Regions from separate parts of the Geobacillus sp. CCR genome, predicted to be linked through region 2. Evidence: riboswitches for the same ligand, from Rfam matches in the RefSeq annotation. Region 2 holds a riboswitch; each other region holds the start of a gene.
The links. Region 2 has a riboswitch for S-adenosylmethionine ahead of ACVBDQ_RS13720 (hypothetical protein). Riboswitches for the same ligand answer to the same signal wherever they lie in the genome.

Region 1 (11,054 bases), on a different contig from region 2:
GTTAGGTGGGTCGGACATGCGACGCGTGGAAAAAGTGATCATCGTCGAAGGGCGATCAGACAAGCAAAAAGTGGCGGCGGTGCTGAACGAACCAGTCGTCATCGTCTGCACAAACGGCACGATCAGTGATGCGCGCCTTGAGGAGCTGGCCGATGAGCTGGAAGGATGCGATGTATACGTCTTGGCCGATGCCGATGAGGCGGGAGAAAAATTGCGCCGGCAGTTTCGCCGCATGTTTCCAGAGGCGGAGCATCTTTACATTGACCGGGCGTATCGCGAAGTGGCGGCCGCTCCGCCTTGGCACTTGGCGCAAGTGCTGTTGCGCGCTCGTTTCGACGTCCGCATCGAATCGCTCATGAGGGGAAGAGGCGAGTGAAAGCGATCGACCGAAACGATGTCATGCGAGTGGTGGAAGTCGAGCCGCTTCTGGCCCTTTACTTGTATACCCCGCTGTGCGGCACGTGCCAGCTGGCGCGGCGGATGCTCACGGTGGTGGAGCAGTTGTTTCCGGCGCTGCCGTTTTACGAAACGGACATCAACTATATCCCTGAGCAGGCCGTTGCGTGGAAAATTGAAAGCGTTCCTTGCCTGCTTCTTTTTAGGGACGGAACGGTCGCAGGCAAGTGGTATGCCTTTCATTCCGTTCCGTATTTGTACGAAGTGATTCAAGCCTGCTTGCCGTCCCGATGATTCGCCTTTTTTTGACGCTGTTTGACACATTTCTTGGGAAATGACAAAAACGGCGCTCGTTCGTCAACGGGTTGTCGAGATTTTTGTAAAGGATTTCTCCTCTTCAGGTGGAAGTGAAAAAAATAAAAATGGGGGAGGGGATATCCATGGAAATGCGTGAATTAGTTGGGCAGTTCGTGGAACGGATGCAAGTGTTGCGCCATTTGGTGCCGATTTTGCCGGATGAGCAGCTGTATGTTCGGTTTGAAAGCGATGACGAAACCGCCTTGCTGTTGATCGGCAAGGAATCAGCCGCTAGAGGGATGGAAAACGATGAACGGAAAACATTGACGGTGCGCGGTTCCAAAGAGGCGCTCGCGTCCCTGCTGAACGGCGAACTGAAGCTGCAGCAGCTCGTCCGGTTGCGTGAAGTGCACGTGTCAGGAAGCTTCCGCCAGCTTTTGCTTCTTGAATCGCTCCTCCATTTGGCCAAGCCTTATCGGGACGTCGGATAAAAAAGATGTTGACACGCTTCGACAGACAATGATACAATCACATTCGTAGTCAATTGAATAGGCGATTGTTGCGCTCTTATCAAGAGAGGTGGAGGGATGTGCCCAATGAAGCCCGGCAACCGTCAGCGCATGTGCTGAAATGGTGCCAATTCACACAAAGCGGCCTGCTTTGAGAGATAAGAGACGGAATGGTGCACAATACCTTTCTGTTCTCTGCGGGCAGAAAGGTTTTCTTTTTGCGCTCTGCCGCTTGGGGAGGAAGGTGAAACGATGATTACACTCGAACAAGTGACGAAAATCTATCAAGCGGCCAACGGTTCGGTCACGGCAGTCGACAATGTGTCGCTTGAGATTCGCGAAGGGGAAATTTTCGGCATTATCGGCTACAGCGGCGCTGGGAAAAGCACGCTCATCCGCTTGCTCAATGGGCTCGAGAAGCCGACGAGCGGCCGGGTGGTCGTCGCCGGGCGCGATATGACGCGCGTGAAAGGGCGGGAGCTGCGCAAGGCGCGCCAAGAAATCGGGATGATTTTCCAGCATTTCAACTTGCTTTGGTCTCGCACAGTCAGGGAAAACATTGCCTTTCCGCTTGAAATTGCCGGCGTCCCGAAAGAGGAGCGGAACAAGCGGGTGGATGAATTGATCGAGCTTGTCGGCCTTTCCGGGCGCGAGGATGCCTACCCGTCGCAGCTGAGCGGCGGGCAAAAGCAGCGGGTCGGCATCGCCCGGGCGCTCGCCAACAACCCGAAAGTCTTGCTGTGCGACGAGGCGACATCGGCGTTGGACCCGCAGACGACCGATGCGATTTTGGACTTGCTCGTTGACATCAACAAGCGTCTCGGGCTGACGATTGTGCTGATCACCCATGAAATGCACGTCATCCGCAAAATTTGCGACCGCGTTGCGGTGATGGAAAGCGGCCGAATCGTCGAGCAAGGCGAAGTGTTGCATGTGTTCCGCAACCCGCAGCAGCCGATTACGAAACGGTTCGTCAAGCAGCTGATCGAGCCCGAGGAGACGGAAGAGGCGATTTCCCATTTGTTTGGCCAATACCCGAGCGGGCTGATCGCGCAGCTGACGTTCGTCGGCGCGGCAGCCGGAAAGCCGCTCATCAGCCAGGTCGTGCGGCAATTTGCCGTCGATGTCAACATTTTGCAAGGGAAAATTTCGCAAACCCATCAAGGCGCCTATGGGGTGCTGTTTGTGCACCTCGACGGGGCGAGGGATGAAATCGACCGGGCGCTTGACTATATTCAACGCCAGCAGGTGGCGGTGGAGGTGATTCACGATGCTCGCTAACCTCCTGCCGAACGTGCAATGGGAGACGGTGTGGGCGGCGACGGTCGAGACGCTGTATATGACGGGAGTGGCGGTGGCGGCCACTTTCGTCCTCGGAATCGTTCTTGGCTTGCTTCTATTTTTGACAGCGAAGGGCAACCTATGGGAAAACCGGTTTGTCAATACCGTGGTTGCGGCGTTTGTGAACATTTTCCGCTCTATTCCGTTTATTATTTTGATCATTTTGCTCATTCCGTTTACAACATGGCTCGTCGGGACGATGCTTGGCGCCAATGCGGCGCTGCCGGCTTTGGTCATTGGGGCCGCGCCGTTTTACGCCCGCATGGTCGAAATCGCTCTTCGCGAAATTGATAAAGGCGTCATCGAAGCAGCCCAAGCGATGGGCGCCTCAACGTGGACGATCATTTGGAAAGTGCTGCTGCCGGAGTCATTGCCGGCGCTTGTCTCCGGCATTACGGTGACGGCGGTGTCGCTCGTCAGCTATACAGCGATGGCTGGAGCCATCGGCGCCGGCGGGCTTGGGAACTTGGCGTATTTGGAAGGGTTCCAGCGCAACCATAACGATGTGACATTTGTCGCAACCGTATTGGTGTTGGTCATTGTATTTATCATTCAGCTGATCGGTGACTTTGTCACTTCGAAAATCGATAAACGATAAAGGGGGAAACAACTGATGAAGAAATGGTTGGGTGTGTTGCTCGCCGCCATTCTCGTGCTCGCTTTGGCGGCATGCGGCGGCAACAATAACGACAGCGCGGAAGGCGGCAAAGACGGCAAATTGGTGAAGTTGAAAGTCGGTGCGTCGAACGTGCCGCATGCGGAAATTTTGGAAAAAGCGAAACCGATTTTGAAGAAAAAAGGCATCGACTTGGAGATCATTACGTTCCAAGATTACATCTTGCCGAACAAAGCGCTGGCTGAGAAGCAAATCGACGCAAACTATTTCCAACACATTCCGTATTTGGAATCGCAAAAGAAAGAGTACGGCTATGATTTCGTCAACGCCGGCGGCATTCATATCGAGCCGATCGGCTTATACTCGAAAAAATACAAAAGCATTGAAGAACTGCCGGACGGCGCGACGATCATCATGAGCAACTCGGTCGCCGACCATGGCCGCATTTTATCGATGCTGCAAGAAAAAGGGCTCATTAAATTGAAACCGGGCGTCGATAAAACGAAAGCGACAGTCAATGACATCATCGAAAATCCAAAGCATTTAAAATTTAAGGCCGATGTCGACGCCGGGCTTCTGCCGCAAATTTACAAAAACGGCGAAGGCGATGCGGTGCTGATCAACGCCAACTATGCGCTTGACGCCGGTTTGGACCCGGCGAAAGACCCGATCGCCGTTGAGTCGCCGAAAAACAATCCGTATGTGAACATTATTGCGGTGCGCAAAGGCGATGAAAACCGGAAAGAAATCAAAACGCTTGTCGAAGTGCTGCAATCGAAAGAAATCCAAGATTTCATTAAAGAAAAATACCACGGCGCCGTCATTCCAGCGGCGGAAAACAATCAATAACGGGAGCGTTTCGCTTCCGTTTCTTTTTTGTCCCCAAAAAGCCGCTCCCCTTAAACGAAAAGAAAGCAGCAAAGGTTAAAACGATTCTGAATCCGAGGGCGCCGCGGCCGACCTGTTTCTCCGCTCTTCATCGGCCGTTCAAACGCGCCAGTACGGCGGCGAGCATAACGATGATGACGCAGTTTTGCAGGACGATCACAGCCGTTAAGCTGAAGGCGCCGTCTCCCTGTTCACCGAGGGTGTTGCCGATGATGATCCACGTCAAAAACGAAGCGAAAGCGGCTGTTAAGGCAAAGACAACCCAACGAATCAATCGCATTTCCCCCTTTTGTATTGATGATGGAAGTTGAACAGAACAGGCGGTTTTCATCATGACGTTCCATCTATGATCGCGAAACGGTGGTGTTTCCACACCCTTTCAATACCATTCGTTGTTTAATTTCGTTTTCCTTCATCCTATTTCGCGCAGGAGACTCCCACTTCAACGACCAAAGGGAGTAAGTGGGAGAGGAATGCTCGTTCCCCCTTTCTTTTGTGTATGATAGAATAAAGACGTGGAGAAAACTGTTAAATAAAGGCACTCCAATAACGGCTGCTCGATGTATGGAGTTGGTTGCAGGAAACGCTGCAACCGTAAAACATCGAGCGTAGGTCCGTCTGTTGTGTGTGGAAGCCAAGTACTGCCAACAGACACACCGAGAGAATCGGTAACGATGCAGGCATGACCTGCGTCGTTGGGTAGTCGTCAACCTGCCCCCTGATGCAACCCCAAGTCAAGGAAGGAGGACGAAGTCCGTTTGCACTTCTGGGGAGTTGCAAGCCCCCACTTCAAGCGTTAGCGAAGTGGGGGTAGTTGACGCATACTAACAGCAGAAACGAACAAAGGGAGGAAAATGATGATGAACAACGGAACACATGCATCGGTCGAATCCGCGCTTCATCGCTACAAAGAGGGAATTGGGGCGTTCACCAAAAAACTTCCGAATGTGGCCGAGCGGTTTAACGCGTTTACGGAAGCGTGCTTTGCCGAGGGAGCGCTGTCAAAAAAAGAAAAACAATTGATTGCCCTCGGCATCAGCTTGGCGGCGCAAGACGAGTATTGCACGATTTACCATACGAAAGGATGCCTTGACGAAGGAGCGTCGGAACGGGAAATTTTGGAAGTATGCGCGGTGGCGGCCGCGTTTGGCGGCGGGGCGGCGATGAGCCAGGCGGTGACGCTCGTGCAGGAATGCCTCCGCGAGCTGCGGACAGCCCATTAGACTCCGGCAACGGGGTCTTTTTTTTTGCAAAAGCTCGTACAAACAGCCCGTTTTCGTGTAAAATATAAAAAGCGCTGTCCCTTTTTCCTGTTTTTCTCCGTTTAGTTGCGTCTACATAGTGAAAAAGGGGGCGGAATAGTTGCGCATATTTTTCATTTGTTATAAGATTGTAATGAGAATAAAATGAGAATGAGCGTCCGCTGGGTCAACAGCGAGCGATGACTATTTTCAAGCAGAAATTGGAGGTATGCTGCATGGCAGTGTTGACGATTCAAAATCTCCACGTTGCGGTGGAAGGGAAAGAGATTTTAAAAGGGGTTGACTTGGAAATCAAAGGCGGGGAAATCCACGCCATCATGGGTCCGAACGGAACGGGGAAGTCGACGCTGGCATCGGCCATTATGGGCCATCCAAAATATGAAGTGACAGAAGGATCGGTGACGCTCGACGGCCAGGATGTCCTTGAGATGGAAGTCGACGAACGGGCGCGCGCCGGCCTGTTTTTGGCGATGCAATACCCAAGCGAAATCAGTGGAGTGACGAACGCCGACTTTTTGCGCGCTGCGATCAATGCCCGGCTTGGCGAGGGCAACGAAATTTCGCTCATGAAATTCATCCGCAAGCTCGATGAAAAAATGGCGTTTCTCGAAATGAACCCGGATATGGCGCACCGTTACTTGAACGAAGGATTCTCGGGCGGGGAGAAAAAGCGAAATGAAATTTTGCAGCTGATGATGCTTGAACCGAAAATCGCCATTTTGGACGAGATCGACTCCGGATTGGACATTGACGCGCTGAAAATTGTCGCCAAAGGCGTCAACGAAATGCGCAGCAGCGAATTCGGCTGTTTGATCATCACTCACTACCAACGGTTATTGAACTACATCACGCCGGATTACGTGCACGTCATGATGCAAGGGCGCATCGTCAAATCCGGCGGTCCGGAACTGGCGCAGCGGCTTGAGGCGGAAGGGTACGACTGGATCAAAAAAGAGCTTGGCATTGAAGACGAAACGGTCGGACAAGAAGCGTAAGCGTTAGGAGGAGGATTATGGCGACAGAAACGAAAATCCCATTCGATGAAACATACATCCGCACGTTCTCAAGCGGGCGCGGCGAGCCGGACTGGCTGACGGCGCGGCGCCTTGAGGCGCTTCGGCTGGCGGAGCGGCTGCCGCTTCCGAAACCGGAGAAGACGAAAATCGACAAATGGAATTTCACCGAGTTCGCCCGCCACACGGTCGACAGCGCGCCGTATGATGGTCTTGACGATTTGCCGGAAGCGGTCAAGGCGCTCATCGAGGCGGGCGAAGGAACGAAAAACTTGTACGTGCAGCGCAACCATACGCCGGCGTACGTGTCGCTGTCCGATGAATTAAAAGAAAAAGGCGTCATTTTCACCGACATCTTCACAGCAGCGCGCGAGCATGGCGATTTGCTGAAAAACTATTTGATGACGGCGGTCAAGCCGGATGAGCACCGCCTTGCCGCGCTCCATGCGGCGCTGCTCAACGGCGGTGTGTTTGTCTATGTGCCGAAAAACGTGGAGATTGAAACGCCGCTTCAGGCGGTCTATATTCAAGACGAAGACGATATCGCCTTGTTCAACCATGTCATCGTCGTGGCGGAAGACAACAGCCGCGTCGTGTTTGTCGAAAATTATATATCGGCAAGCCGCGAAGGAAACGCGGTCGTCAATGTGGTTGCCGAGGTGTTTGCCCAAGCGAACGCAAGCGTCTTTTTCGCCGCTGTCGACCATTTGGCCAAAGGCACAACGACGTATGTCAATCGGCGCGGCATCGCCGGGCGCGACGGACGGATCGAATGGGCGCTCGGGCTGATGAATGACGGCAACACGGTCTCCGAGAACATCACCCGCCTTGTCGGCGACGGCTCGTTCGGCGATACGAAAACGGTCGCGGTCAGCCGCGGCGAGCAAGTGCAAAACTTTACGACGAGCGTCATTCATTACGGAAAGCATACAGAAGGCCACATTTTAAAACACGGCGTCGTCCGCGACAGCGCGACCTCGATTTTCAACGGCATCGGGAAAATTGAGCACGGCGCGTCAAAATCAAACGCCGAGCAGGAGTCGCGCGTCTTGATGTTGAGCGAAAAAGCGCGCGGCGATGCGAACCCGATTTTGCTCATTGATGAAGACGACGTCATGGCGGGCCACGCGGCATCGGTGGGACGCGTCGATCCGATCCAATTGTATTACTTAATGAGCCGCGGCATTCCGAGACGCGACGCGGAACGGCTCATCATCCACGGCTTTTTGGCGCCGGTCGTCGAGGCGATTCCAATTGAAGGCGTGAAAAACCAATTAATTGAAGTGATTGAAAGGAAAGTTCAATCATGAATGTAAACGACATTCGCGCGTTGTTTCCAATTTTGCATCAGGACGTCAACGGCCATCCGCTCGTTTATTTCGACAGCGCGGCGACATCGCAAAAGCCGCTGCCGGTGATTGAGGCGCTTGACCGCTATTACCGCGAGTACAACTCGAACGTCCACCGCGGCGTCCATACGCTCGGGACGAAGGCGACGGACGCGTACGAAGGCGCGCGCGAAAAAGTGCGGCGGTTTTTAAACGCCCAATCGGCGCAGGAAATCATCTTTACGCGCGGCACAACCGCTGCGCTCAACTTGGTCGCTGCAAGCTACGGGCGCGCCAACGTCAAAGAAGGCGATGAGATCGTCATCACGTACATGGAGCATCACAGCAACTTGATTCCGTGGCAGCAGCTGGCGAAGCAAACGGGGGCGACGTTAAAATACATTCCAATGCAGGAAGACGGCACGATCGATCTGCGCGATGTCGAGGCGACCGTCACCGAAGCAGCGAAGATTGTCGCCATTGCTCATGTATCGAACGTGCTTGGGACGATCAACCCGGTGCGGGAGATCGCCCGCCTCGCCCATGAGCGCGGGGCGGTCGTCGTCGTCGATGCGGCGCAAAGCGCTCCGCATATGAAGGTCGATGTTCAGGAACTTGATTGCGATTTTCTCGCCCTTTCCGGCCATAAAATGTGCGGGCCGACGGGAATCGGCGTATTATATGGCAAAAAGAAATGGCTTGAGCAGATGGAGCCGGTCGAGTTCGGCGGCGAAATGATCGATTTTGTCGAGCTGTACGACTCAACGTGGAAAGAGCTGCCGTGGAAGTTTGAAGGCGGCACGCCGATCATCGCCGGGGCGATTGGCCTTGGGGCGGCGATCGATTTCCTTGAACAAGTCGGCTTGGACGCCATCGCCGCCCATGAGCACGAGCTGGCGCAATATGCGCTTGAACGAATGGCGGACATCGACGGCGTCACCGTCTATGGCCCGAAAGAACGGGCGGGGCTTGTGACGTTTAACATCGAAGGGGTGCATCCGCACGATGTGGCGACCGTTTTGGACGCAGAAGGGGTCGCCATCCGCGCCGGCCACCATTGCGCCCAGCCGCTCATGAAATGGCTCGGCGTGACGGCGACCGCCCGGGCGAGCTTTTACCTTTACAATACGAAAGAGGAAATCGACCGGTTCATCGCCGCATTACAGAAAGCGAAGGAGTACTTCAGCCATGTCTTCTAACCATCCGTTGGACCAGCTTTACCGCCAAGTCATTATGGATCATTATAAAAACCCGCGCAACCGCGGGGTGCTTGAGGGCACGAACGTCGATGTCAACATGAACAACCCGACGTGCGGCGACCGCATCCACTTGACGATGAAAGTTGAAGACGGAAAAGTCGCCGACGTCAAATTTGAAGGGGAAGGCTGTTCGATTTCGATGTCGTCGGCGTCGATGATGACGCAGGCGATCAAAGGGAAAACGGTGGAAGAAGCGCTTCGGCTCGCCCACATTTTTTCCGACATGATCCAAGGGAAAGAGTACGACGATTCCGTCGACCTTGGCGACATCGAAGCGCTCCAAGGCGTTTCCAAGTTTCCGGCCCGCATCAAATGCGCGACGCTCGCGTGGAAAGCGCTCGAAAAAGGGCTGCACAATCATGAACATGAAGGAAGGTGAACCGAGATGGCGAAAAAAGCACCGGAAATCGGTGAATACAAGTACGGCTTCGTCGACAAGGACGTCTCCGTCTTCCGCGCCCAGCGCGGCCTGACGCGTGAAGTCGTCGAAGAAATTTCGCGGATGAAAAACGAGCCGCAATGGATGCTCGAGTTCCGCTTAAAAGCGCTCGACATCTTCTACAGCAAACCGATGCCGCAATGGGGCGGCGACTTGTCAAGCCTCGATTTCGATGAAATTACGTACTACGTCAAACCGACGGAAAAATCGGGCCGCTCATGGGATGAAGTGCCGGCGGAAATTAAAGCGACGTTCGATAAATTAGGGATTCCAGAGGCGGAACAAAAATATTTGGCCGGCGTCTCGGCGCAATATGAATCCGAGGTCGTCTACCACAACATGAAAGAAGACCTCGAAAAACTCGGTGTCATCTTTAAAGACACCGACTCGGCGCTGAAGGAAAACGAAGACTTGTTCCGCGAGTATTTCGCCAAAGTCGTGCCGCCGACGGACAACAAATTTGCGGCCTTGAACTCGGCCGTCTGGTCGGGCGGTTCGTTCATCTACGTCCCGAAAGGCGTCAAAGTCGATACGCCGCTTCAGGCGTACTTCCGCATCAACTCGGAAAACATGGGGCAGTTTGAACGGACGCTCATCATCGTGGACGAAGGGGCGCACGTCCATTACGTCGAGGGCTGCACGGCGCCGATTTACACGACGAACTCGCTCCATAGCGCGGTTGTTGAGATCATCGTCAAAAAAGGCGCGTACTGCCGCTACACGACGATCCAAAACTGGGCGAACAACGTCTTCAACTTGGTGACGAAGCGCGCCGTCTGCGAAGAAAACGCGACGATGGAATGGATTGACGGCAACATCGGCTCGAAGCTGACGATGAAATACCCGGCCGTCATCTTAAAAGGCGAAGGGGCGCGCGGCTTGACACTGTCGATTGCCATCGCCGGCAAAGGGCAGCACCAAGACGCCGGGGCGAAAATGATTCATCTGGCGCCGAATACGTCGTCGACGATCGTCTCGAAGTCGATCTCGAAACAAGGCGGCAAGGTGACGTATCGCGGCATGGTCCATTTCGGCCGCAAAGCGTCCGGCTCGCGCTCGAACATCGAATGCGATACGCTCATTCTCGACAACCAGTCGACATCGGATACGATTCCGTACAACGAAATTTTAAACGACAACGTGTCGCTTGAACACGAAGCGAAAGTGTCGAAAGTGTCGGAAGAGCAGCTGTTCTACTTGATGAGCCGCGGCATTTCCGAGCAGGAAGCGACGGAAATGATCGTCATGGGCTTCATCGAGCCGTTCACGCGGGAGCTGCCGATGGAATACGCGGTCGAGATGAACCGCTTGATCAAATTCGAGATGGAAGGAAGCATTGGGTAAGCTTGATGAATCAAGGGTGGAGCGTTCGCTTGGGGGTGCTTCCCCCACAAAACGCCCACATGATCGACGCAGGGCAAAACAAGGGAGCGGCCGGCGCTTATTCTCTCCGGTGGTCTCTGGAAGCGTCAAGGCCGCCCTGCAGGCCATTTCCTCCCTCATGGGAGCATGTTTTTAGGGGAGCGCTCTTTTTTGGGCGCTCCCCTGTCATTGATTTCAAATGCCAGGCGGCTCTGTTCAGCCGTGTACGATCTCTCGGCTTAGTAGCCTTTTTAGGCGTGAAGTTAGCAGCCATGTATTAAAAACATGGATTTTATTCATTTTTCCCGATAGGGACTACGAAAGAGATGTTTAAGTTAAGTGCA
Region 2 (11,054 bases):
CCAATATGCAAGCGGCGCGGTGAGGATGAGCGTTAAGACGGTGCGTTCAAACCAAATGACAAGAAGCCGCGGCAAGCTGAGCGGGATTTCCGTAGACAAAATGCATGGAATGACAGCGGAAAAGAATAGGATCGCTGATACGGATACAACAGCAATAATGAATTTCGTGACAAGCGGTGCTTCGGTGACAAGCAAGGCCGGCAAAAACATTTCTGCGATTTCGATGGCCGAAGCTTTCGCGGCCAACAGCGGTTCAGGGATTTGCAACAGAAGGGTGAATGGATAGAACAGGTAACCCAACCAGTCAAACACCGGCGTATATTCAGCGAGCAACAGCCCGATCAGTCCGACTGACATAATGGACGGCAAAATGCCCATCGTCATGATGAAGCCATCTCGCAAGTTCTCCCATATGTTTGTCCCAATCCCTTTTGACTGCTCTACCGCCCTCATCGCTTCAGCCCAAGCTTGTTTCATATAGTTGCCCGTTACTTTTTGCTCGGGATCCCCCTTGCCGTCGTAGTATTCATCGCTCATGCGGCTCAGCGGCCAAAGCCGGGCGGTCAGCGCTGTAACGGCAAACGTCACGAGAAAGGTCACCCAAAAATACGTATTCCAGATTGGCATGAGCCCCAATGTTTTCGCCACAACGACCATAAATGTCACGGATACAGTGGAAAAGCCGGTGGCGATGATCGCCGCTTCTTTCACGGTATATTTGCCTTCTTTGAACACTTTATTAGTGATCAATAACCCAATGGAGTAGCTGCCGACAAAGGAAGCGACGGCGTCAATCGCCGAGCGGCCCGGCGTTTTCCAAATCGGCCGCATGACGGGTTGCATCCACACACCGACAAATTCAAGCAGCCCGTAACCAACAAGAAGAGCGAGAAAAATCGAGCCAATCGGCACAAGAAGTCCGACGGAAATGACGAGCTTGTCATATAAGAACGGTCCCATATTCGGCTGAAACAACCATGACGGACCGATGCGAAACACCAACATGACCGCCGTAATCAGCCCAACAACTTTCAGCAGCGAAAAAACGACTGTTACGGCATCTTTGTGCCACGTTTTTTTATAAAATGGATAAATTGCACCGAGAGCGATCACGATCAGAGCATAATAAGGAACAAGTGCTGAAAACTGGGTGCGGATCCATGTCACAATATGATCGAGCAAAATCGACGATGTGCCGCCAATTGACACCGGAACGAAAAATACGAAAATGCCGATGGCACTAAAGACGAAAAACTTCCATGCCCCGCTGGCCGGCGTTGGTGTCGGCACGGATGGCGCCATGTTTGTATCCGTTTTCATTCTCCTCCACCCCCATTTGTTCTTCTACAGGCTAAAGACGACAGCACGGCCGGAAGCATAACCGCTCCCGGTCGCTAAACACCTCGACGGAAGACCATTCCCCCTTCAGATGTACACCTTGCCGTCGTTCACCACCACCTTTCCACCTTTGATCACCGTCTCCGCATGGTTGACGCCGTAATGGTACATGATCTGCACATAATTCGGAACGTTGAAAATGACCAAATCCGCCTTCTTCCCCGGCTCGAGGCTGCCGACGAGATGCCCGCGGCCGATGGCGTGGGCGGCATTGATCGTGGCGGCGGCCATCGCTTCAGCGGGAGTCATGCCCATATGCAGGCAGGCTAGGCTCATGACAAGCGGCAGCGAGACGGTCGGCGACGAACCAGGGTTGCAGTCGGTCGCCAAAGCGACGGGAACGCCGGCGTCGATCAAACGGCGGGCATCGGCGGCTTGGGTCATGAGGAAAAACGCCGTGCCTGGCAAGAGAACGCCGATGACGCCGCGATCGGCCATGCGGCGGATTCCTTCGTCTGACGCGCGAAGCAGGTGGTCGGCGGAGATGGCGCCGACTTCGGCGGCCAGTTCCGCCCCGCCGTACGGTTCGATTTCATCAGCGTGAATTTTCGGCGTCAAGCCGTGCGCTTTCCCTGCTTCCAAAATGAGGCGGGCTTGTTCAGGCGTAAACACGCCGCGCTCGCAAAAGACATCGTTGAACTCGGCCAACCCAAGGCGGGCCGCTTCGGGAATCATCTCGTCGATGACAAGGCGGACGTATTCATCCGGATCGTGCTTCCACTCCGGCGGAACGGCGTGGGCGCCAAGAAACGTGGAGACGACATCGACCGGGTGGGTGTCGTGAAGCCGCTTGGCAATTTCCAGCTGCTTGATTTCATGCTCAAGGCTTAAGCCGTAGCCGCTTTTCGCCTCGACGGTCGTGACCCCATGAAGCAAAAACTGATCGAGCCGCCGCTTGCTTTCTTCATACAACATCTCTTCCGACGCCTCGCGCGTCGCTTTTGTCGTGGCATGAATGCCGCCGCCTGCGTTCATGATTTCCATGTACGTCGCTCCATGAAGGCGCATCGTCCATTCGTGTTCGCGGCTGCCGGCGTAAACGAGATGAGTATGAGGATCGACAAGCCCAGGCGTCACCGTTTTGCCCTTAGCGTCAATGACTTCCGCTTCGGCGAGCCGATCGGCAAATTGGCGGGCCAGTTCATCGTCCGCACCAACCGCCACGATCGTGCCGTTTTCGATCCAGACGCTGCCGTTTTCGATGATGCCTAGATCGCTCATCTTCTCCTTGACAAGCGGAGCCGCGGAGCTTCCCGCCAGCGTGACGAGCTGGCGGGCGCGGCGGACAAAAAGCGGGCGCATATGGATCCCCCTTTCTACTTGAGCATCGGCATATCGATGCCTTTTTCTTTCGCTGTCCGAATGGCGAGCTCATACCCAGCGTCGGCGTGGCGGACCACACCAAGCCCCGGGTCGGTCGTCAACACGCGCTCCAGCCGTTTTTCCGCCTCTTTTGTGCCGTCGGCGACGATGACCATGCCGGCGTGAATCGAGTAGCCCATGCCGACGCCGCCGCCGTGGTGAACCGACACCCAGCTCGCGCCCCCAACCGCATTCAACAGCGCGTTTAAAATCGGCCAGTCGGCGATGGCGTCGCTTCCGTCTTTCATTCCTTCCGTCTCTCGGTTCGGCGAAGCGACGGAGCCCGAATCCAAATGATCGCGGCCGATGACGATCGGCGCTTTCAGCTCGCCTTTGGCCACCATGTCGTTGATGATTTTGCCAAATTTCGCCCGCTCGCCGTAGCCGAGCCAACAAATGCGCGCCGGCAGCCCTTGGAATTGAATGCGTTTTTGCGCCATGCGAATCCAATGGCAAAGCCGCTCATTGTCGCGAAATTCACGCAAAATGACTTCATCGGTTTTGTAAATATCCTCAGGGTCGCCCGAGAGCGCCACCCAGCGGAACGGCCCTTTTCCTTCGCAAAAGAGCGGGCGGATGTAGGCCGGCACAAAGCCCGGGAAGAAAAAGGCGTCGTCCACCCCTTCGTCTTTTGCCACTTGGCGGATGTTGTTGCCGTAATCAAACGTCACCGCCCCTTGCTTTTGCATCGCCAGCATCGCCCGCACATGCGCGGCGATCGACTGTTTCGCGCGGGCGATGTACTGCTTCGGATCGCGCGCCCTGAGTTCGGCGGACTCATCAAGCGTAAGGCCAGCCGGGATGTAGCCGTTCAACGGATCATGGGCGGACGTTTGATCGGTCAAGACGTCCGGAACAAAGCCCATTTCGACGAGACGCGGCAACACTTCAGCCGCATTGCCGACAAGGCCGATTGACAGCGCTTTTTTCTCTTCCTTCGCTCGTTTCGCCATCGCAAGCGCCGCCTCCAAGCTGTCGGTCATCGTGTCGAGATATTTCGTATCAAGGCGGCGCTGAATGCGGGCCGGATCGATTTCGACAGCGAGGCAGACGCCGCCATTCATCGTCACCGCGAGCGGCTGCGCCCCGCCCATGCCGCCAAGGCCGGCGGTTAGCGTGATCGTCCCGGCCAGCGTGCCGCCAAAGTGCTGGCGCGCCACTTCGGCAAACGTTTCATACGTTCCTTGAACGATTCCTTGGCTGCCGATGTAAATCCAGCTGCCAGCCGTCATTTGTCCGTACATGATCAATCCTTTTTTGTCGAGCTCATGGAAATGATCCCACGTCGCCCATGCGGGCACGAGGTTGGAGTTGGCGATCAGCACGCGCGGGGCGTCCGGATGCGTGCGAAATACCGCCACCGGCTTGCCGGATTGAATGAGCAACGTTTCATCGTTTTCTAAACGAAGAAGGGTGTCCACAATCGCCTCGTAGCATTCCCAGTTGCGCGCCGCCTTGCCGATGCCGCCGTAGACGATCAATTCATCCGGCCGCTCGGCGACATCGGGATGCAAATTGTTGTTCAGCATCCGCAGCGCCGCTTCTTGAATCCATCCTTTCGCCCGCCGCTCAGTTCCCGCGGGCGGGCTGACGGTCCGTTTTTCTGCCATCGTCATCCTCTCCTTTTTCCTCTTTGCTTTTCATTGTAAGGGAGCGAAGAAGGAGAAGATAGGCGCACGTCTTTTAAAAGTGATCACATTTTTTTGAATTTTCTATTTCCTCTCCGTTTTATTTGTTCATTTTTTTCGATATCGATCCATTTCTTTTGAAACATACGCCGCCCCCTCTCGCCCGCGATCCGGCAAGGCTGCGCTTTGCCACAGACAAAACCGCCTACCGCGGCGATGGCGGTTTCGGCCGTTGTTCGTCGCGGTAGGCGGTCGGCGTCTCATTCAGTTCGGCTTTGAAGACGCGCGTCAAATAATGGGCGGTGCGAAACCCGGTTTGTTCGGCGATTTCTTTGATCGACAAGTCCGTCTGCCGAAGCAGCCGCTTCGCTTCCTCAAGCCGCCGATTCGTCAGCCACTGGCGAAACGTCACGCCCCGCTTTTTCGACAACAAATGGCTGAAATACGCGGGACTGCGCCCGGCAGCGGCCGCGACCCGCTCAAGCGTGAGCGACGGATCGCGAAAATGCGCCTCCATATAGCGGAGGCCGCGCTCCACGGCGTCGACGCGCGCATCTTCCTCGGCCTGCTTGGCCTCATGGAACAACCGATATAAAAATAAAATCAATTCTTGAACGATACGATACAAGACGGGATTGTACAAAATGTCTTGAAAGATGCGCATATATTCGCGTTCGGTTCCGCCGCGGTCAAGGCCGTATGTTTTCATAAACCGGCGGATTTGTGCCAAGATGCTTGTCAGCCGCGTCCGCACCATCTCCGGACTCGGAAACGGCGGCGACCAATGGGAAAATTCGCGCTGCAGCCACCGTTTCACCGCTTCGTGGTCGAACCGCTCGAGCATCTCGATCCATTGCCGCTGCTCCTCGGGCGTCAAAAACGGATCGAGCTCACGCCACTGTTCGTATTCCGAAGCGGGAGCGATCACTTGGCGATAGCCAATGAAAAACGTCGTCTCGAGCAACCGGCGCGCCGCTTGGTATTGCGCGCGCGCCGTCCTCCGGCCCTCAGGCGGCATCACGACAACCGCGAGCGGCTCATGATGATCTTCCTCCCAATCGCGCAGCAGCTTCCACGCCTCTTCTTTCCCGTCGCCCGGCAAATCGGGAAGCAGGCAAACCGCCATACGGGTGAGCGGCAATACACGCGCCCGTCCGCGAAACGGGTAATCCATCAAGAAACGGATCACTTCTTGAGACAAAGCGGGCTGTTCCGCCTGCACAAGCCATACATGCGCGGAGGCCGCGGAAGGAAAATCGCAAAACAAGGAGCGGTAATCGTCGTGATGGACGTCCAATCCCGCCGGCAAGCCTGGGCGTCCCGGGGAACGCGACGCCGCCGCCCGCAGCGCCTGCTTCAGCCTGGCGGGCTCAAGCGGCTTGACAAGCAAATCGACGCATTGCCAGTCGATGGCTTGTTTCGCCCGCGCGAACGTCGCCTCGGCCGTTGCGGCAATCACCCGTTGGCAAAACAAGCGGACGTGGGCGGTCGCCTGCGGCCATCGTTCATACGGAATCATGTCGAGTTCGACGTACAACAGCTCCGGCGCCTCCCGCTCCAAGACGGCCATCATCTCCTCCACGGTGGCTGCCGTATACACCCGCTCAATCGGCAAGGAATACGCGGACACGAGCCAGCGGATCGCTTCCCGTTCTTTGTCATCCCGTTCGGCAATGACCAATTTCACGTTCTCACCGCCTTGGCTGCAAGCGTTGAAAATGAAGGAGCGCCTCCATGCAAAAGGCGGCCGCCAACGCCACCGTTTTTCCGCCTTCATCCCAGAGTGGATTGACTTCGCAAAGGTCGACGCTGATCGTTTTCGGATGGGAAACGATTCGGCGGATGAGCGCGCGCGCCAGAGACGGGGCGAGCCCAAACGGCGACGGCGCGCTCACCCCCGGCGCGGCGGCCGCGCTGATGGCGTCCATGCAAAAGGTGAGCATCACCGCATCATGATCGGCGGCAAATTTCTCAATTTGTTCATAGGCAGCCTCGATCGGCCCTGCGGTCAGCTCGTCTTCAAGCATGTACCGGCACCCATACGTCTCGGCGTCCGCAAACAGCGCTGCCGTGTTGCCGAGCCGCTGAATGCCAAGGCAGAAGTAGCTCACTCGATCGTCTTGATCCAATATTTGCCGAAACATCGTCCCGGACGTCGGGCCGTCATCGTACGGGCGCAAATCAAAATGGGCGTCGATGTTGATAATGCCAAGGCGGGCATCCGTCCCAAGCGCTTCCCGAACGCCCAAGTAATGGCCGTACGCCGTCTCATGGCCGCCGCCGATCACGATAGGCGCCATGTTGTGTTGCAGCAGGCGGGCGATGGCTTCGCCAAGTTCCGTCTGGCTTTGTTCGAGCCGTTCCTCAACGCAAACGACATCGCCTGCGTCATAGACAACGACCCCTTCCGGAAGATGCCAAGGCAGCCGGGCGAGCGCGGCTTTGACGGCAGCGGGCGCCTCTTTCGCCCCTTGGCGGCCTTGGTTGCGGCGCACGCCTTCGTCGCACGCAAACCCGATGAATGCCGCCGCTCGTTCCACCGTCTCCAATGGCTTGGACAAATCGAGCAGGCGAATGCGCTGATGAAGACGAAACGCCTGCTCATCGCTCACGCTGTCAATCCGTCCCGTCCAACGGCCGGCGTCTGGCGGTTGATACATGAGACCATCTCCTTTCCATCATCAGCTGCTTGTTTCTTTCGCCACAGCTTTGCCGTTCTCCTCCTCATGCACGCGAAAAGAGGAAATCGCCGCCGTTTGGCGAATAAAAAAACATGATTGACAACAGAAAGGGTGTTCCACATGAAGCCAATGACCAACTTGCACGCTGTCATCGCCGGTCAAAGCGCGCCGCCCCCATGCGACGAAACGCTCGGCGTCCGCCTGACGGAAGCCCGAGACGGCTATGCGAAAGGCGTATGGACAATCAGCGAATCGCTGCTCAACGGCAACGGGGTGATTATGGGCGGGTTCGTCGGGGCGGCGGCGGACATTCTCATGGCGTATGCAGTGACGACCTTGCTTCGCGATGACCAAATGCACGCCTCCATCAACTTGCAGACGACGTTTCACCGCCCAGCGGCGGCTGGAGAAGCCGAAATCGAGGCGCGGGTGGAAAAGTTCGGGAAAACCGTCGCCTATGTAACCGCCATCGTGCGGCAAAACGGCAAAGAGGTGGCGAGCGCCACGTCGTCGGTGCTGATCATGGACAAACCGTGAAGGTGATGGATCTCCAAAAGGCGTTTTTGCGCATGCTCGTTCTCCTTGGATTCGACGAGGCCAAACAGCAGCTGCTGTTGTTGTTTTGAAACGCATGGAAAGCGATGATCAGAGGAATCCGAGAAAACCGGTGAAAAACGATGATGTTCGCCAAATCGGTGGTTTTGTTGAAAAAGGAGAACCAATTTCACAAGGTTTCCCCACTTGAGAAGAGGCGTTGTCGAGTTGCCTTTTTCATGACATCATCAGTCCTCAATGGCGAAACGAGGTGAGGCGCAGCCGTTTTCGACCAGTTGCCAAGCGCCGGAGAAAGCGCTGTCAAAAACAGCCGCTCTCCGGCGCCTTTCGTTGCTTGTTACCCACGGACAAACGTTTTCGGCATTACGACGGCGACGACTTGCCCGCGGGCGCACAGTTCGCCGTTGGCGAACACTTCGGTGTCCACTTTCCATTTTTTCGGATGAATCTCCGTCACAGTGCCGACGGCGACAAGCGGCACTCCATGCGGCGTCGGCTTGACGAAATCGACGTGAAGCGACGCAGTAACAAAGCGCGGCGGCGTTTCCCCGCTCCCTGGTTCATGGCCGTTTTTCCGATGCAAGGCAAGCGCCGCTGAACCGGTGCCGTGGCAATCAATGAGCGAGGCGATCAGCCCGCCGTACACAAACCCTGGAATCGCCGTATGTTCCGGACGCGGCGTATACACCGTCACCGTTTTGTCGCCCCGCCACCCGGTGCGGAAATGGTGGCCTTGTTCATTCAGACGCCCGCAGCCGTAGCACCAGGCGAATTCATCAGGGTAGTCGTCTTGAATCGCGTGCACGATCATTTCTTCCACGTCATCCTCCCCCTCTCTTTTTCTAGTATACCATTGAATCGAGAAGACGACGACTCCTACATGGACGGTTGTTGTCTAGCGGCAGGCAAGGCCATACGAAGAAAAATGGAACGAAGCGCCAATCGCCAGACGGCAAATTCATAGGCGGCCCAAACAGCTGGCCGCCTAGCGTGACGCCATTTATCGAGCAGGCTCGTAAAACTCGATCCATTCGCCGTCGGGCCCGAGGAAGAACAAATATTTTGCTCCGTTCGGAAGTGTCGTTATTTCTTCCCACACAAGCGGCACACCGAGCGACTGAAGCCGTTCTTTCTCCTGCTCAATGCCTTCCACCGTAAACGCCACATGGTGCACTTTTCCTTCCGTCGGCAAATCCGGATTGTATCCTTCGATCAGCTCGACAATGATCGAGCCGCCAATCCCTAAAAACGCCAATTTCATCGTGCCGTTCGTATGAATCATTTCGTCGAGCAGCTCCAAGCCGACAACATTTTGATAAAACTCTTTCGATGCTTCGATGTCTTTCACTTGAATGCCGACATGTTCAAATTTTTTGACTGCCATTCGTCCCTCTTCCTTTCTATGACTCAGTTAACCATACTGCTTGTAAATACGGCGTCATCTGCATCGGGAAAATCCCTTTTTTCCCAAGCTCTGTCCATATGTAGCGGTCAAGGGCGTACGGTCCGTCCGCCTTCCATTCGTCCGCCTCACTGTTGGTCAACAACAACGAAAAGGCTGTTCCTTGCGCTTCCCCATACAAATGAACGTATCCGTCCCCACGGTCGACATGCACCGCCGCCTTAGGGTCAAACCGGATGAGCTCCGCCTGCACACAGCGCATGACACAAACGGCGAACGCTGCGGCAGGGAGATGAGCGGCCATGCAAGCGCGGAGCGAAACCGCCTCCTCCACTGTTTCTCCTTCACCTCCCATCGACAAAAACCCCCTTCGCCTCGGAATGATGCGAAAGGGGCCATGAGCCGTTCTTATCATCCAAAGCGAAACCGCTTTGCGGGTGTTAGCACCTTGCCTGCGGCAGGTTGCTGTGGGGTCATCAAGCCCGTTCTCTCGCCCACTCTTGATAAGACGTATGCAATTTATCTTCTATCTTATCATACATCATCAAAGGCAACAATCGTCATTGTTCGACTTCCGGTTGCTCGGACGTGACGCCGACATCTTTCCACGTCAGTTTCGAGCCCGGATCGACCGTGAAGTTGGCGACGCGGTTGTTGACGGCATAAATGGCCGAACGATACAACGTCGGGATGACCGGCACTTCTTCGTTCATCAGCTTTTGCCATTCACTGTAAATTTTCCGACGATATTCTTTGTCAAACGCCTGTTCGGAATGGCCTTTTTCCAACAGTTCATCGTTTTTCTCATTCACCCAGCGCGAGTAGTTGAACATGACGTTGCGGCCGTACAATCCGTACGGGTCGACGTCCGTTCCAGTTCCCCAAGCGGCGGCGTAGACATCCACTTTCGGATCGTCTTTTTCGACCATATCGTAGAAGGAGTTGAACTCCGCCAAGCGTCCGTCTACAAGCTGAACATCGAGGCCCACATCTTTCCAGCATTGCATATAAAATTTGGCCAGCGGTTCAGCGATGTCCCCACCGCTCATCGCCAAGAAGTTGATCTTGAATTTTTTGCCGTTTGGATCTTCGCGGAGGCCATCGCCATCCACATCTTTATATCCCGCTTCATCCAGCAATTGTTTCGCTTTTTCCGGATTGTACGTATATCCTTTGATGGAGCTGTCATGATAGCCCGGGAACGACGGCGGAATGAGCGTGTTCGCCGGGAAGCGCAAGCCATGATACAGGCGGTCAGCCACCTCTTGGTTGTTGATGGCATACGCCATCGCTTGGCGCAGTTTTTTGTTTTGGAATTTCGGATTGTCCATTACGTTTTCCTGCTTTTTCGCATCCCAATGGCCGAGTTTAAAGCCGATATAGTTGTACGCCAAATCCACTCTACCGATAAACTGAATGTTTTTCGTCCCTTTCGCGTTCAAATATTGGTCAGTCGGGAACTCAGCGACGTCAATTTCGCCTTTTTTCAGCGCTTGCAGGACGACTTGCGGGCTGACGACTTTCAAAATGACGCCTTCCAAGTTCGGTTTGCCAGCCCAGTAGTCATCATTGCGAACAAACTCTACCGACTCGCCCGGAACGATTTTCTTCACTTTAAACGGACCGAACCCGATCGGGTTTTTCCGGATTTTATCCGATTTCGCCAAGTCTTTGATCGGAATGTCTTTCAAGTAATGCTTCGGCAGCGGATACGCCCAAATGCCGGTCAACACCGACGGATTGGCCTGTTTCCATGTGATCGTCAACGTCTTTTTGTCGATGACTTTAATGCCGGAAATTTTATCCGCTTTGCCGCTGTGATATTCTTCCATCCCGACGATCCCTTGGATGAGCGCATCGCCATAGCGGACGCCGGTGTAATCTTTATGGCCGATGACCAAATACGCATACTCCAAGTCTTCAGCGGTCACCGGCTGGCCGTCATGCCAATTCACATTGTCTTTAATATGGATTGTCATCGTCTTTTTATCATCCGACAACTCATACGTGGCAGCCCCATCATTTGTA
Region 3 (7,829 bases), on a different contig from region 2:
CAGCGAACGCGATTACCGCTGCCCGATTGAGCAGGCGGAGCAGCTGTTTGTCGCCTTAAAGCAGCTCGGGCGGGAAACAAAGCTCGTCCGCTTTCCGGACGCCAACCACGATTTGTCGCGCACCGGCAACCCTGCTCTTCGGCTTGAGCGTCTTCGCCATATCGTCGACTGGTTTGACCGCTATTTGAAAGGAGCATCGCATTAATCCGAAAGGAGAAACACCATGCACGCACTCGTCATCGGTGGGACAGGCATGTTAACCGACGTGTCGCTTTGGCTCGTGCGAGAAGGGTACCATGTATCCATCGTCGCCCGGAACAGGGAACGGATGGAACGGCTCATCGCCCGCGCCGCACATCTGGAGGCCATTACCCCGCTTTTGGTCGATTATCGCGATCATGATGTACTATGTTCCTTGATTCACCAAACAATCAATGAAAACAGAGCCTTCGACCTTGTTGTCGCATGGGTGCACAGCGACGGGAAACAGGCGTTTCCGGCCATCATCCGGGAAAATAGCAGACATCCCGGTCCTTGGCGTCTGTTCCACGTGCTCGGCAGCCGGGCCCATCCGGCCGAGGCAAAGCGGGAACTCCGTTTGTCTTCCGCTTGCCTGTACCGGCAAATTCAGCTTGGCTTCGTGATCGAAGAGCACAGCACGCGTTGGCTCACCCATCAAGAAATCAGCAGCGGCGTCATTGACGCCATTCGGCGTGATGCGCCGTTTCATCTTGTCGGCACACTAGCATCAGAGAAGAAGCGGCCGCATTAATGGGAAGCGCCCTCTCGTTTGTACCGAGAGGGCGCTTTGTCCGCCTTTGGCGCGGATGGTTTCACGATGGAAGCAGTTCGACATAATCGCCCGTTTTCAAGCCGGCCGCGTTCGCTTCATCGGTGTCAATGTGCATATCTAATGCAAAATCTTCGCTGACGCGGACGATCACTTCGTCAAAAATGAGCGCCCGCTCCCCTTGCGTTTTCACTTTCACAACTTGTTTATCGCGGACGCCAAACGTCTCGGCATCTTTCGGCGTCATATGAATGTGGCGCTTGGCAATGATCACCCCTTTGTCGACGGTCACCGTCCCCTTCGGTCCGTGAATCGTAATGCCTGGCGTTCCGTCAATATCGCCGGATAAGCGGATCGGGGGCGCGACGCCGAGCTTGAAGCTGTCGGTTTTCGAAATTTCAAGCTGGGTGAGCGAACGGACCGGTCCGAGGACGCGGACGTTTTCAATTTTCCCTTTCGGCCCTTCGACCGTCACCGTTTCCTTGGCGGCGAACTGGCCAGGCTGCGACAACGGCTTGAGCACCGTCAGCTCGGCGCCTTCGCCAAACAGCGCCGCCATGTGTTCTTTTGATAAATGAATGTGGCGATTCGATACCCCTACTGGAACCATCAATGGTGATCTCTCCTTTTTTGCTGGCTATGGTATGTTCTTTATATAACGTATCCATTTCCGGCAAAATTAAAGAGGCCGACCTCGCGTCAGCCCCTTGTTTTTGCCCCATATCCTAATTTTTTCAGCAGCGCAATCGCCTGCTCTTTTTCTGCCGCCGTCAGCGCCGAAACCGTTTCGTGAATTTTTTCCGCATGCTCGGGAAATACGCGTTCAATAAACCGCCGCCCCTCTTCTGTAATGGACGCGTACGTGACGCGCCGGTCCTTTTCGCAGGCGCGGCGGACGATCAATCCTTTGTTTTCCAGTTTGTCAATGACGTAGGTGATGCTCCCGCTCGCCAGCAAAATTTTTTCGCCAATTTGCTGGAGCGGCTGATCCCCTTTATGGTATAACAATTCTAACACGGCAAATTCGGTCGGATTGACCCCGAATGAGTGGATTGATTTGTTCACTTGGTCGCTTACGGCGCGGTAAGCCCGCGACAATACGATAAACAACTTTAGCGATTGCTCGAGTTCTTGCTCTTTTTGTTCCATGCCATCCAACCCTTTGCATTTAACCATTTCTTACTTGCATTATACTTGAACAGCAAACAGGCAGGCAACCGTTTTTGCCAGGCGCTGGTCCATTTTTCTCGCCAGCGGCCGTTCCTTTCGCTATGATAATTTTGTTATAGGGCAGCGCTTGGGCGATTGTCACATTTGTGGAAACGGCGCATATGAAAAAATAAAGGCTGATGAAGGGGGAATTGGATGAACGGGGTATTGACCGGCAGTGTGCTGTCCGCCTTATCGACCGGACTTGGCGCTGTGCCGATTTTGTTTATGGCCAAATCGCTCACCCACCGCTGGCGCGATGTGCTCCTCGCGTTTTCAGCCGGCATTATGATGGCGGCCTCGATGACAAGTCTTATTCCCGAGGCCCTGCGGTCCGGCGGTTTTGAGGCGCTCGCCATCGGATTGGCGGCGGGGGTGCTCGTGTTAACGTTGCTTGAGATGACCGTCCCCCATATCGACTTGGAGCATACGAAAAGCGGCTTGCAATTCGACGAAAAGGCGATGCTCATCATCGCCGCCATTGCGATGCACAATCTCCCCGAAGGGCTGTCAGTCGGGGTGAGCTACGCCTCAGACGGCGCTTCGCAAATCGGCAATTTGATCGCATTGGCCATCGGCTTGCAAAACGCGCCGGAAGGATTTTTGGTCGCCTTGTTTTTAGTCAATCAGCAGATTGGCCGCTTTAAAGCGTTTGTCATTGCCACGTTAACCGGCGCGGTCGAAATTGTGACGTCTTTGCTCGGCTTTTATTTAACCTCTCTCTTCCGCGGCCTCGTTCCATACGGGTTGGCGTTTGCCGCCGGGGCGATGCTGTTTATCATTTACAAAGAGCTCATTCCCGAAAGCCATGGCGATGGAAATGAACGGACATCGACGTACGCGTTTATTGTCGGCATTTTGTTTATGATTTTTCTAACACAATCGTTTTAACGAAAACAACCCCGCTGCCTGTATATAAGCAGCGGGGCGTTCATTGTTATTGGACGGCTTCCTCTTTTTCTTCATATGGATGAGCGACCCAGCCGGACGGGTCGATAAACAAGCGCACCGCAACGACCCGACGGTCATCCATGAGCGTAAAGTAATGCGGATTCCCTTCCGGCACGGAAATGACGTCGCCGGCTTCAAGCTCTACATCAAAATAGCCGGTTTCTTTGTCGCCTTTGATGATGAAAATGCCATGGCCGGCCGTAATGGCGCGCACTTCATCTTCCGTATGGATGTGCACTTGTTCAAATTTTTTCAGCAACTCATCCAAGTTCGGCGTCGCGTCGGACAGAGCGACGATATCCCACGTTTTGTAGCCGCGGCGCGCCGCTAAATCTTCAATTTCGTCTTTGAACGTCGCTAAAATTTCATTTTTTTCTTCATCTGTCAGAACATATTTATCGCGCAAATGCTCCGGCAGTTTCGTGATGTCCCAATGTTCATACAACACCCCTTGACTGTTCAAAAACGCGCGCACATTGTCTTCTCCTTCAATCACTTGGCCCGTTTTTCTCACTTTGATGACTGCCATTGTTCACATCCTCCTTTGGAAAAATGTATATGGATTAGCCAACCGGCAGGCCGGCCCGCTGCAAAAGCAGCCGCTTCACCTGCCAGCGGAACAAAAACTCCCATGCCTCCAAATGTTTTTTCGCTTCAAACGCTGTACGCCCCCAGACCGTGATGCCATGGTTTTGGATCAACACGGCGCCGGCGTCGCCATGGATATAGTTCGCAAACTCCCGAGCGAGCGTTGGAATGTCGGCGTAATTGTCAATGATCGGGATGCGCACGGCGGCATTTTCTTCCCAAATGCCGAACGCCTTGATGATTTCCTGGCCGGAAAAGACCGCTTCCCCGTTTTGCGCATACAGTTCAGAAATCAAATTGTTGTCCACGGTATGAACGTGCAAGACGCAACCGGCGTTTGTGCGGTTGTAAATTTCCACATGCAGCAGCGTCTCCGCTGATGGCTTTAAATGTGTTTTCTCCGCTGGTCGGCCGGCAGCGTCAACGAGCAAGAAGTCCTCATCCGTTTGCTTCCGCTTATCCTTGCCGCTCGCTGTCACCAAAAACGTCAACGGGTCGTCCGTCACTTTGATCGACAAATTGCCGCTTGTTGCGAAAAACCAATCGCGGGCGGCGAGCTCGGCTTTCACTTCCGCAAGCTCGTTCCACTTTTTCACGACAATGCTCATACGATCACCTCCATTCGCTGCAACGCATCCATCACGTCAAAAAACGTCGCAAATGGCGCGTGCGGCAGGTCAAGCTCTTGACATTTTTCAAGCAGAAAATCGCGCGCCAGCACATAGTCGGCTTGCCTGGCCACCGCCAAGTCGGTGATCGAATCGCCGATGACGACGTGATACCCGTCCGGGCGGGCAAGCCTGCGCAATAGCGACGGCTTGCAGCAGCCGCAGCCGTTTTGGCACTCACCGTCGCATGCATGCGGCCATGTGATGCGGATCGTCTCACCGCTGAAATCGGAGCCGTTGCAAAAAATGCGCTCCGGTTCAATGAGCCCTTCAAGCAGCGGATAGACGAAAAAGTCGATGCCGCCGCTCACGATATAGAGCGGGATGCTTTGCTCTTTTGTCCATGCGACAAACTCGCGGAACCCTTCGCGCAAGCGGGCGGTGCTAAGCAAAAAGTCAACAATCTCCCCTTTCAGCGCTGACGGAAGAAGCGAAAACATTTTTCCGACGCCTTCCTGAACGGAGATGCGCTGGGCGAGAATGTCGTCCTTTAGCGTCTCCCACTCCGGCGGGGCGAACTGTTTCATAATCGCGATGATGTTGTCGTTTTCCGTGATCGTGCCGTCAAAATCGCAAAAAAGAACGAGTTGTTTCGTCATGCTTCCACCTCAATAGCGCCCCAGCGGTCGATCGCCTTTTGCAGCGCCTCGTTGTCTTTCGCCGCTTCACGAAGCGGACGGCCGACCAGCGCTGCGTCGATGGCGGCGCGAAACGCCTTTCCGCCGCCGATCGCCCCGTCCGGGTGGCCGTGGATGCCGCCGCCGGCGTTGACGACGCTGTCAAGGCCAAAATCGCGGACAAGGAGCGGCACCAAGCCCGGATGGATGCCGGCCGATGGCACTGGAAACGCCCGGGCAAACGGCTCTTGTTCATCGGTCAGCGCCCGGGCGATGCCAAGCGCCTGCTCGCGCTCCAAGGCGACGCTGCCGTACGGCGACGGGAACAGGACAAAGTCGGCGCCGGCGAGCCGCAAAAGCTTTCCAAGCCAAAGCGAAGGAGCCACCCCATAAAATTCAGACGGCGTAACAGCGCCGCTGAACGCCGGGTGAGCCATAATCGGCACCGCAATCTCCTCATCCTCGCGCAACGCCTGCAACACGTCAAGCCCATAAGCGAAGACGTTAAACAACAGCACATCAGCGCCAAGCTCGGCGGCTCGTTTCGCTTTGTCCTTTAACGCAAACGTTTTGCCGGTCAAGTTGACGGCATACAACGTCCGCTTGCCTGTTTGTTCGTACACTTCCTGAAGCGCCGCCTTGCCCTCGGTGATCCGCTTTTCAAACGGAAGAAGTTCGCTGTCAAACAAAATTTCATCGTCTTTGACCAGGTCAACGCCGCCGAGCGCCTGTTTTTTCAATTCCGACGTCAAGTACGCCAAATCGCGGCCGATCATGCCTTTAAAAATGCTCATCAACAGTGGGCGGTTATGCACCCCGACTCGGTCGCGAATGCCGTCGATGCCAAAGCGCGGCCCAGGAAACTGTCGCTTCCATTCATCCGGAAACTCTAAATCAAGCAGCCGCACTTCACCGTCGAGCGACAGCTTGCCGAACGTCGTGACCAACAATGCCGGCAAATCGGCGCTGAAGTTGACTGTCGGGTAGGCGATTTTGACGATCGCCCGCTTCAGCCGCTTGCCGAAATAGGCGTTTACCCGCTCGCTTTCGCCAAGCTCTTCAATAGCGACGACTTCCCCTTTATGTTTGCGAAGCTGCTCCTGCTCCAACGCCGGCAAGTCGGTCCATGTGCCGACTGTCAAGCCGAGCGCGATCCCTTCCGCCTTTTTCCGAATGTCTGTTTCATCATGAAGCAAATACGTTGCCATCACTGCACTCATCGTTCATCCCTCTCAATCTCGAAATAAAAACGCCTCTTCATAAGAAGAGGCGTCACTCATCCATGGCGCTCTTCTTATCTCTCAGCGTTTCCGCTGCAAGAATTAGCACCGTGCTTGGCGCGCGCCAAGCCGGTTGCCGGGCTTCATTGGGCTCGTCCCTCCGCCTGCTCTTGATAAGAAAGCCTGCTCGTTTATGCACTTGTCAAACAATTGGCAAATTTACTTTGAATTATGACATCGCCGATTGGCGTTGTCAATCATTTTTCAAAAATTTTTTTCGAACAATCCAAGGCGGCCGATCCGCTCCGCTGCTTCGCGAAGCCGCGCTTCATCGGTCAAGAGGCCGACGCGCACATACCCTTCGCCGTGCTCGCCGAACCCGATGCCTGGGGCGACGGCGACATGCGCCCGCTCAAGCAGCATGTCGGCAAACTCAGCGGATGATATGCCTTTTGGCAGCGGAAGCCAGGCGAAAAACGACCCATATGGCGCCGGCGCTTCCCAACCGATCTCGCAGAGCGCAGCGATGAACGCATTGCGGCGCGCCTCATACAATGCGACCAACTCCGTGACACAATCTTGCGGACCAAGGAGCGCCGCGGCGGCCGCTTCTTGGATGGCGCCGAACAAGCTGACATACAAATGATCCTGCAAAAGCTCAAGCGCCCGAATGATCCGCTCGTTGCCGACGGCAAACGCCACACGCCAGCCGGCCATATTGTATGTTTTCGAAAACGTATAAATTTCGACGCCGACGTCTTTCGCCCCATCGGCTTCCAGGAAGCTGACCGGTTTCCGGCCGTCAAAGCCGATCGCCCCATAAGCGAAATCGTGCACGACGGCAATGCCGTGCTTGGCGGCAAACGCCACCGTCTCCGCGAAAAATTCCTTTGTCGCCGTCGCACCGGTCGGATTGTTCGGATAGTTTAAAAACATGAGCTTCGCTCGGTCGGCGACCGACTCCGGAATGGCTTCGTAATCCGGTAAGAATCCGTTTTCCGAAGAAAGCGGCATCATCTCCATCCGCGCGCGGGCAAGCGCGATCCCCGACCAATAGTCCGGATAGCCCGGGTCCGGGACAAGCACCACATCGCCCGGGTTGACGAGGCAAAGCGGCAGCTCGACAAGCCCGGCTTTGCCGCCGAACAAGATGGCGACCTCGCGGGCCGGGTCGATCGTCACCCCGTACTCGCGCGCGTAAAACGCCGCTACGGCTTCTTTCAAAAACGAGTAGCCTTGAAACGGCGAATATTTATGGTATTTTGGGTTCGCGGCTGCCTTCTGCATCGCTTCGACAATGTGCGCCGGCGTCGGCTGATCCGGATTGCCCTGCCCTAAGTTGATCACATCATAACCCGCCTTGATCTTCGCACCGACTTTCGCCACGAGCGAGGCGAAAAACTGCTTCGGCAGCTGTTCAAGCAGTTCGGAAAAGGGAAATTCGATCGTCATCGTCCACACCTTCTCAAAAATTCTTGAAATTCTAGTGCAACATCATATATCGTTAAAAGCAAAATGTAAAGAAAAATTTTTTTCCGAGGTGAACGCTCATGACGATCCGCATCGCCTGCCTGCAGCTTGACATTGCATTTGGCGATCCAGCAAAAAACGAACAGCAAGCCGAACAGGCCGTGGAATCCGCTGCCAAAGACGGCGCTGACATCATCGTGCTGCCAGAGTTATGGACGACCGGCTACGATTTGACGCGCCTGGATGAAATTGCCGACGAAGGCGCCGAACGGGCGAAGGCGCTCGCTTCCCGATTGGCGCAAACGTACGGCGTCCA

Region 1: another riboswitch for S-adenosylmethionine. It lies ahead of ACVBDQ_RS09280 (methionine ABC transporter ATP-binding protein); the one in region 2 lies ahead of ACVBDQ_RS13720 (hypothetical protein).
Region 3: another riboswitch for S-adenosylmethionine. It lies ahead of mtnW (2,3-diketo-5-methylthiopentyl-1-phosphate enolase); the one in region 2 lies ahead of ACVBDQ_RS13720 (hypothetical protein).

The regions. Positions count from the first base shown of each region.
Region 1 covers NZ_JBREBQ010000014.1:63,457-74,510, reverse strand. The annotation lists gene ACVBDQ_RS09295 (toprim domain-containing protein) at 17-376, shown strand; gene ACVBDQ_RS09290 (thioredoxin family protein) at 373-690, shown strand; gene ACVBDQ_RS09285 (hypothetical protein) at 837-1,184, shown strand; SAM riboswitch class I at 1,258-1,367, shown strand; gene ACVBDQ_RS09280 (methionine ABC transporter ATP-binding protein) at 1,455-2,483, shown strand; gene ACVBDQ_RS09275 (methionine ABC transporter permease) at 2,473-3,141, shown strand; gene ACVBDQ_RS09270 (MetQ/NlpA family ABC transporter substrate-binding protein) at 3,157-4,008, shown strand; gene ACVBDQ_RS09265 (hypothetical protein) at 4,136-4,327, opposite strand; gene ACVBDQ_RS09260 (carboxymuconolactone decarboxylase family protein) at 4,908-5,270, shown strand; gene sufC (Fe-S cluster assembly ATPase SufC) at 5,525-6,304, shown strand; gene sufD (Fe-S cluster assembly protein SufD) at 6,322-7,632, shown strand; gene ACVBDQ_RS09245 (cysteine desulfurase) at 7,629-8,849, shown strand; gene sufU (Fe-S cluster assembly sulfur transfer protein SufU) at 8,839-9,288, shown strand; gene sufB (Fe-S cluster assembly protein SufB) at 9,295-10,692, shown strand.
Region 2 covers NZ_JBREBQ010000029.1:4,092-15,145, reverse strand. The annotation lists gene ACVBDQ_RS13760 (YjiH family protein) at 1-1,320, opposite strand, end outside; gene hutI (imidazolonepropionase) at 1,426-2,700, opposite strand; gene hutU (urocanate hydratase) at 2,715-4,370, opposite strand; gene ACVBDQ_RS13745 (response regulator transcription factor) at 4,594-6,075, opposite strand; gene hutG (formimidoylglutamase) at 6,080-7,048, opposite strand; gene ACVBDQ_RS13735 (PaaI family thioesterase) at 7,190-7,606, shown strand; gene ACVBDQ_RS13730 (PaaI family thioesterase) at 7,962-8,444, opposite strand; gene ACVBDQ_RS13725 (VOC family protein) at 8,625-9,008, opposite strand; gene ACVBDQ_RS13720 (hypothetical protein) at 9,025-9,381, opposite strand; SAM riboswitch class I at 9,432-9,536, opposite strand; gene opp4A (oligopeptide ABC transporter substrate-binding protein) at 9,587-11,054, opposite strand, start outside.
Region 3 covers NZ_JBREBQ010000052.1:296-8,124, forward strand. The annotation lists partial or broken gene ACVBDQ_RS16530 (alpha/beta hydrolase family protein) at 1-205, shown strand, start outside; gene ACVBDQ_RS16535 (short-chain dehydrogenase) at 224-772, shown strand; gene ACVBDQ_RS16540 (phosphate propanoyltransferase) at 834-1,400, opposite strand; gene ACVBDQ_RS16545 (MarR family winged helix-turn-helix transcriptional regulator) at 1,490-1,939, opposite strand; gene ACVBDQ_RS16550 (ZIP family metal transporter) at 2,156-2,890, shown strand; gene ACVBDQ_RS16555 (1,2-dihydroxy-3-keto-5-methylthiopentene dioxygenase) at 2,937-3,479, opposite strand; gene ACVBDQ_RS16560 (methylthioribulose 1-phosphate dehydratase) at 3,514-4,146, opposite strand; gene mtnX (2-hydroxy-3-keto-5-methylthiopentenyl-1-phosphate phosphatase) at 4,143-4,805, opposite strand; gene mtnW (2,3-diketo-5-methylthiopentyl-1-phosphate enolase) at 4,802-6,043, opposite strand; SAM riboswitch class I at 6,115-6,223, opposite strand; gene ACVBDQ_RS16575 (pyridoxal phosphate-dependent aminotransferase) at 6,308-7,495, opposite strand; gene ACVBDQ_RS16580 (carbon-nitrogen family hydrolase) at 7,594-7,829, shown strand, end outside.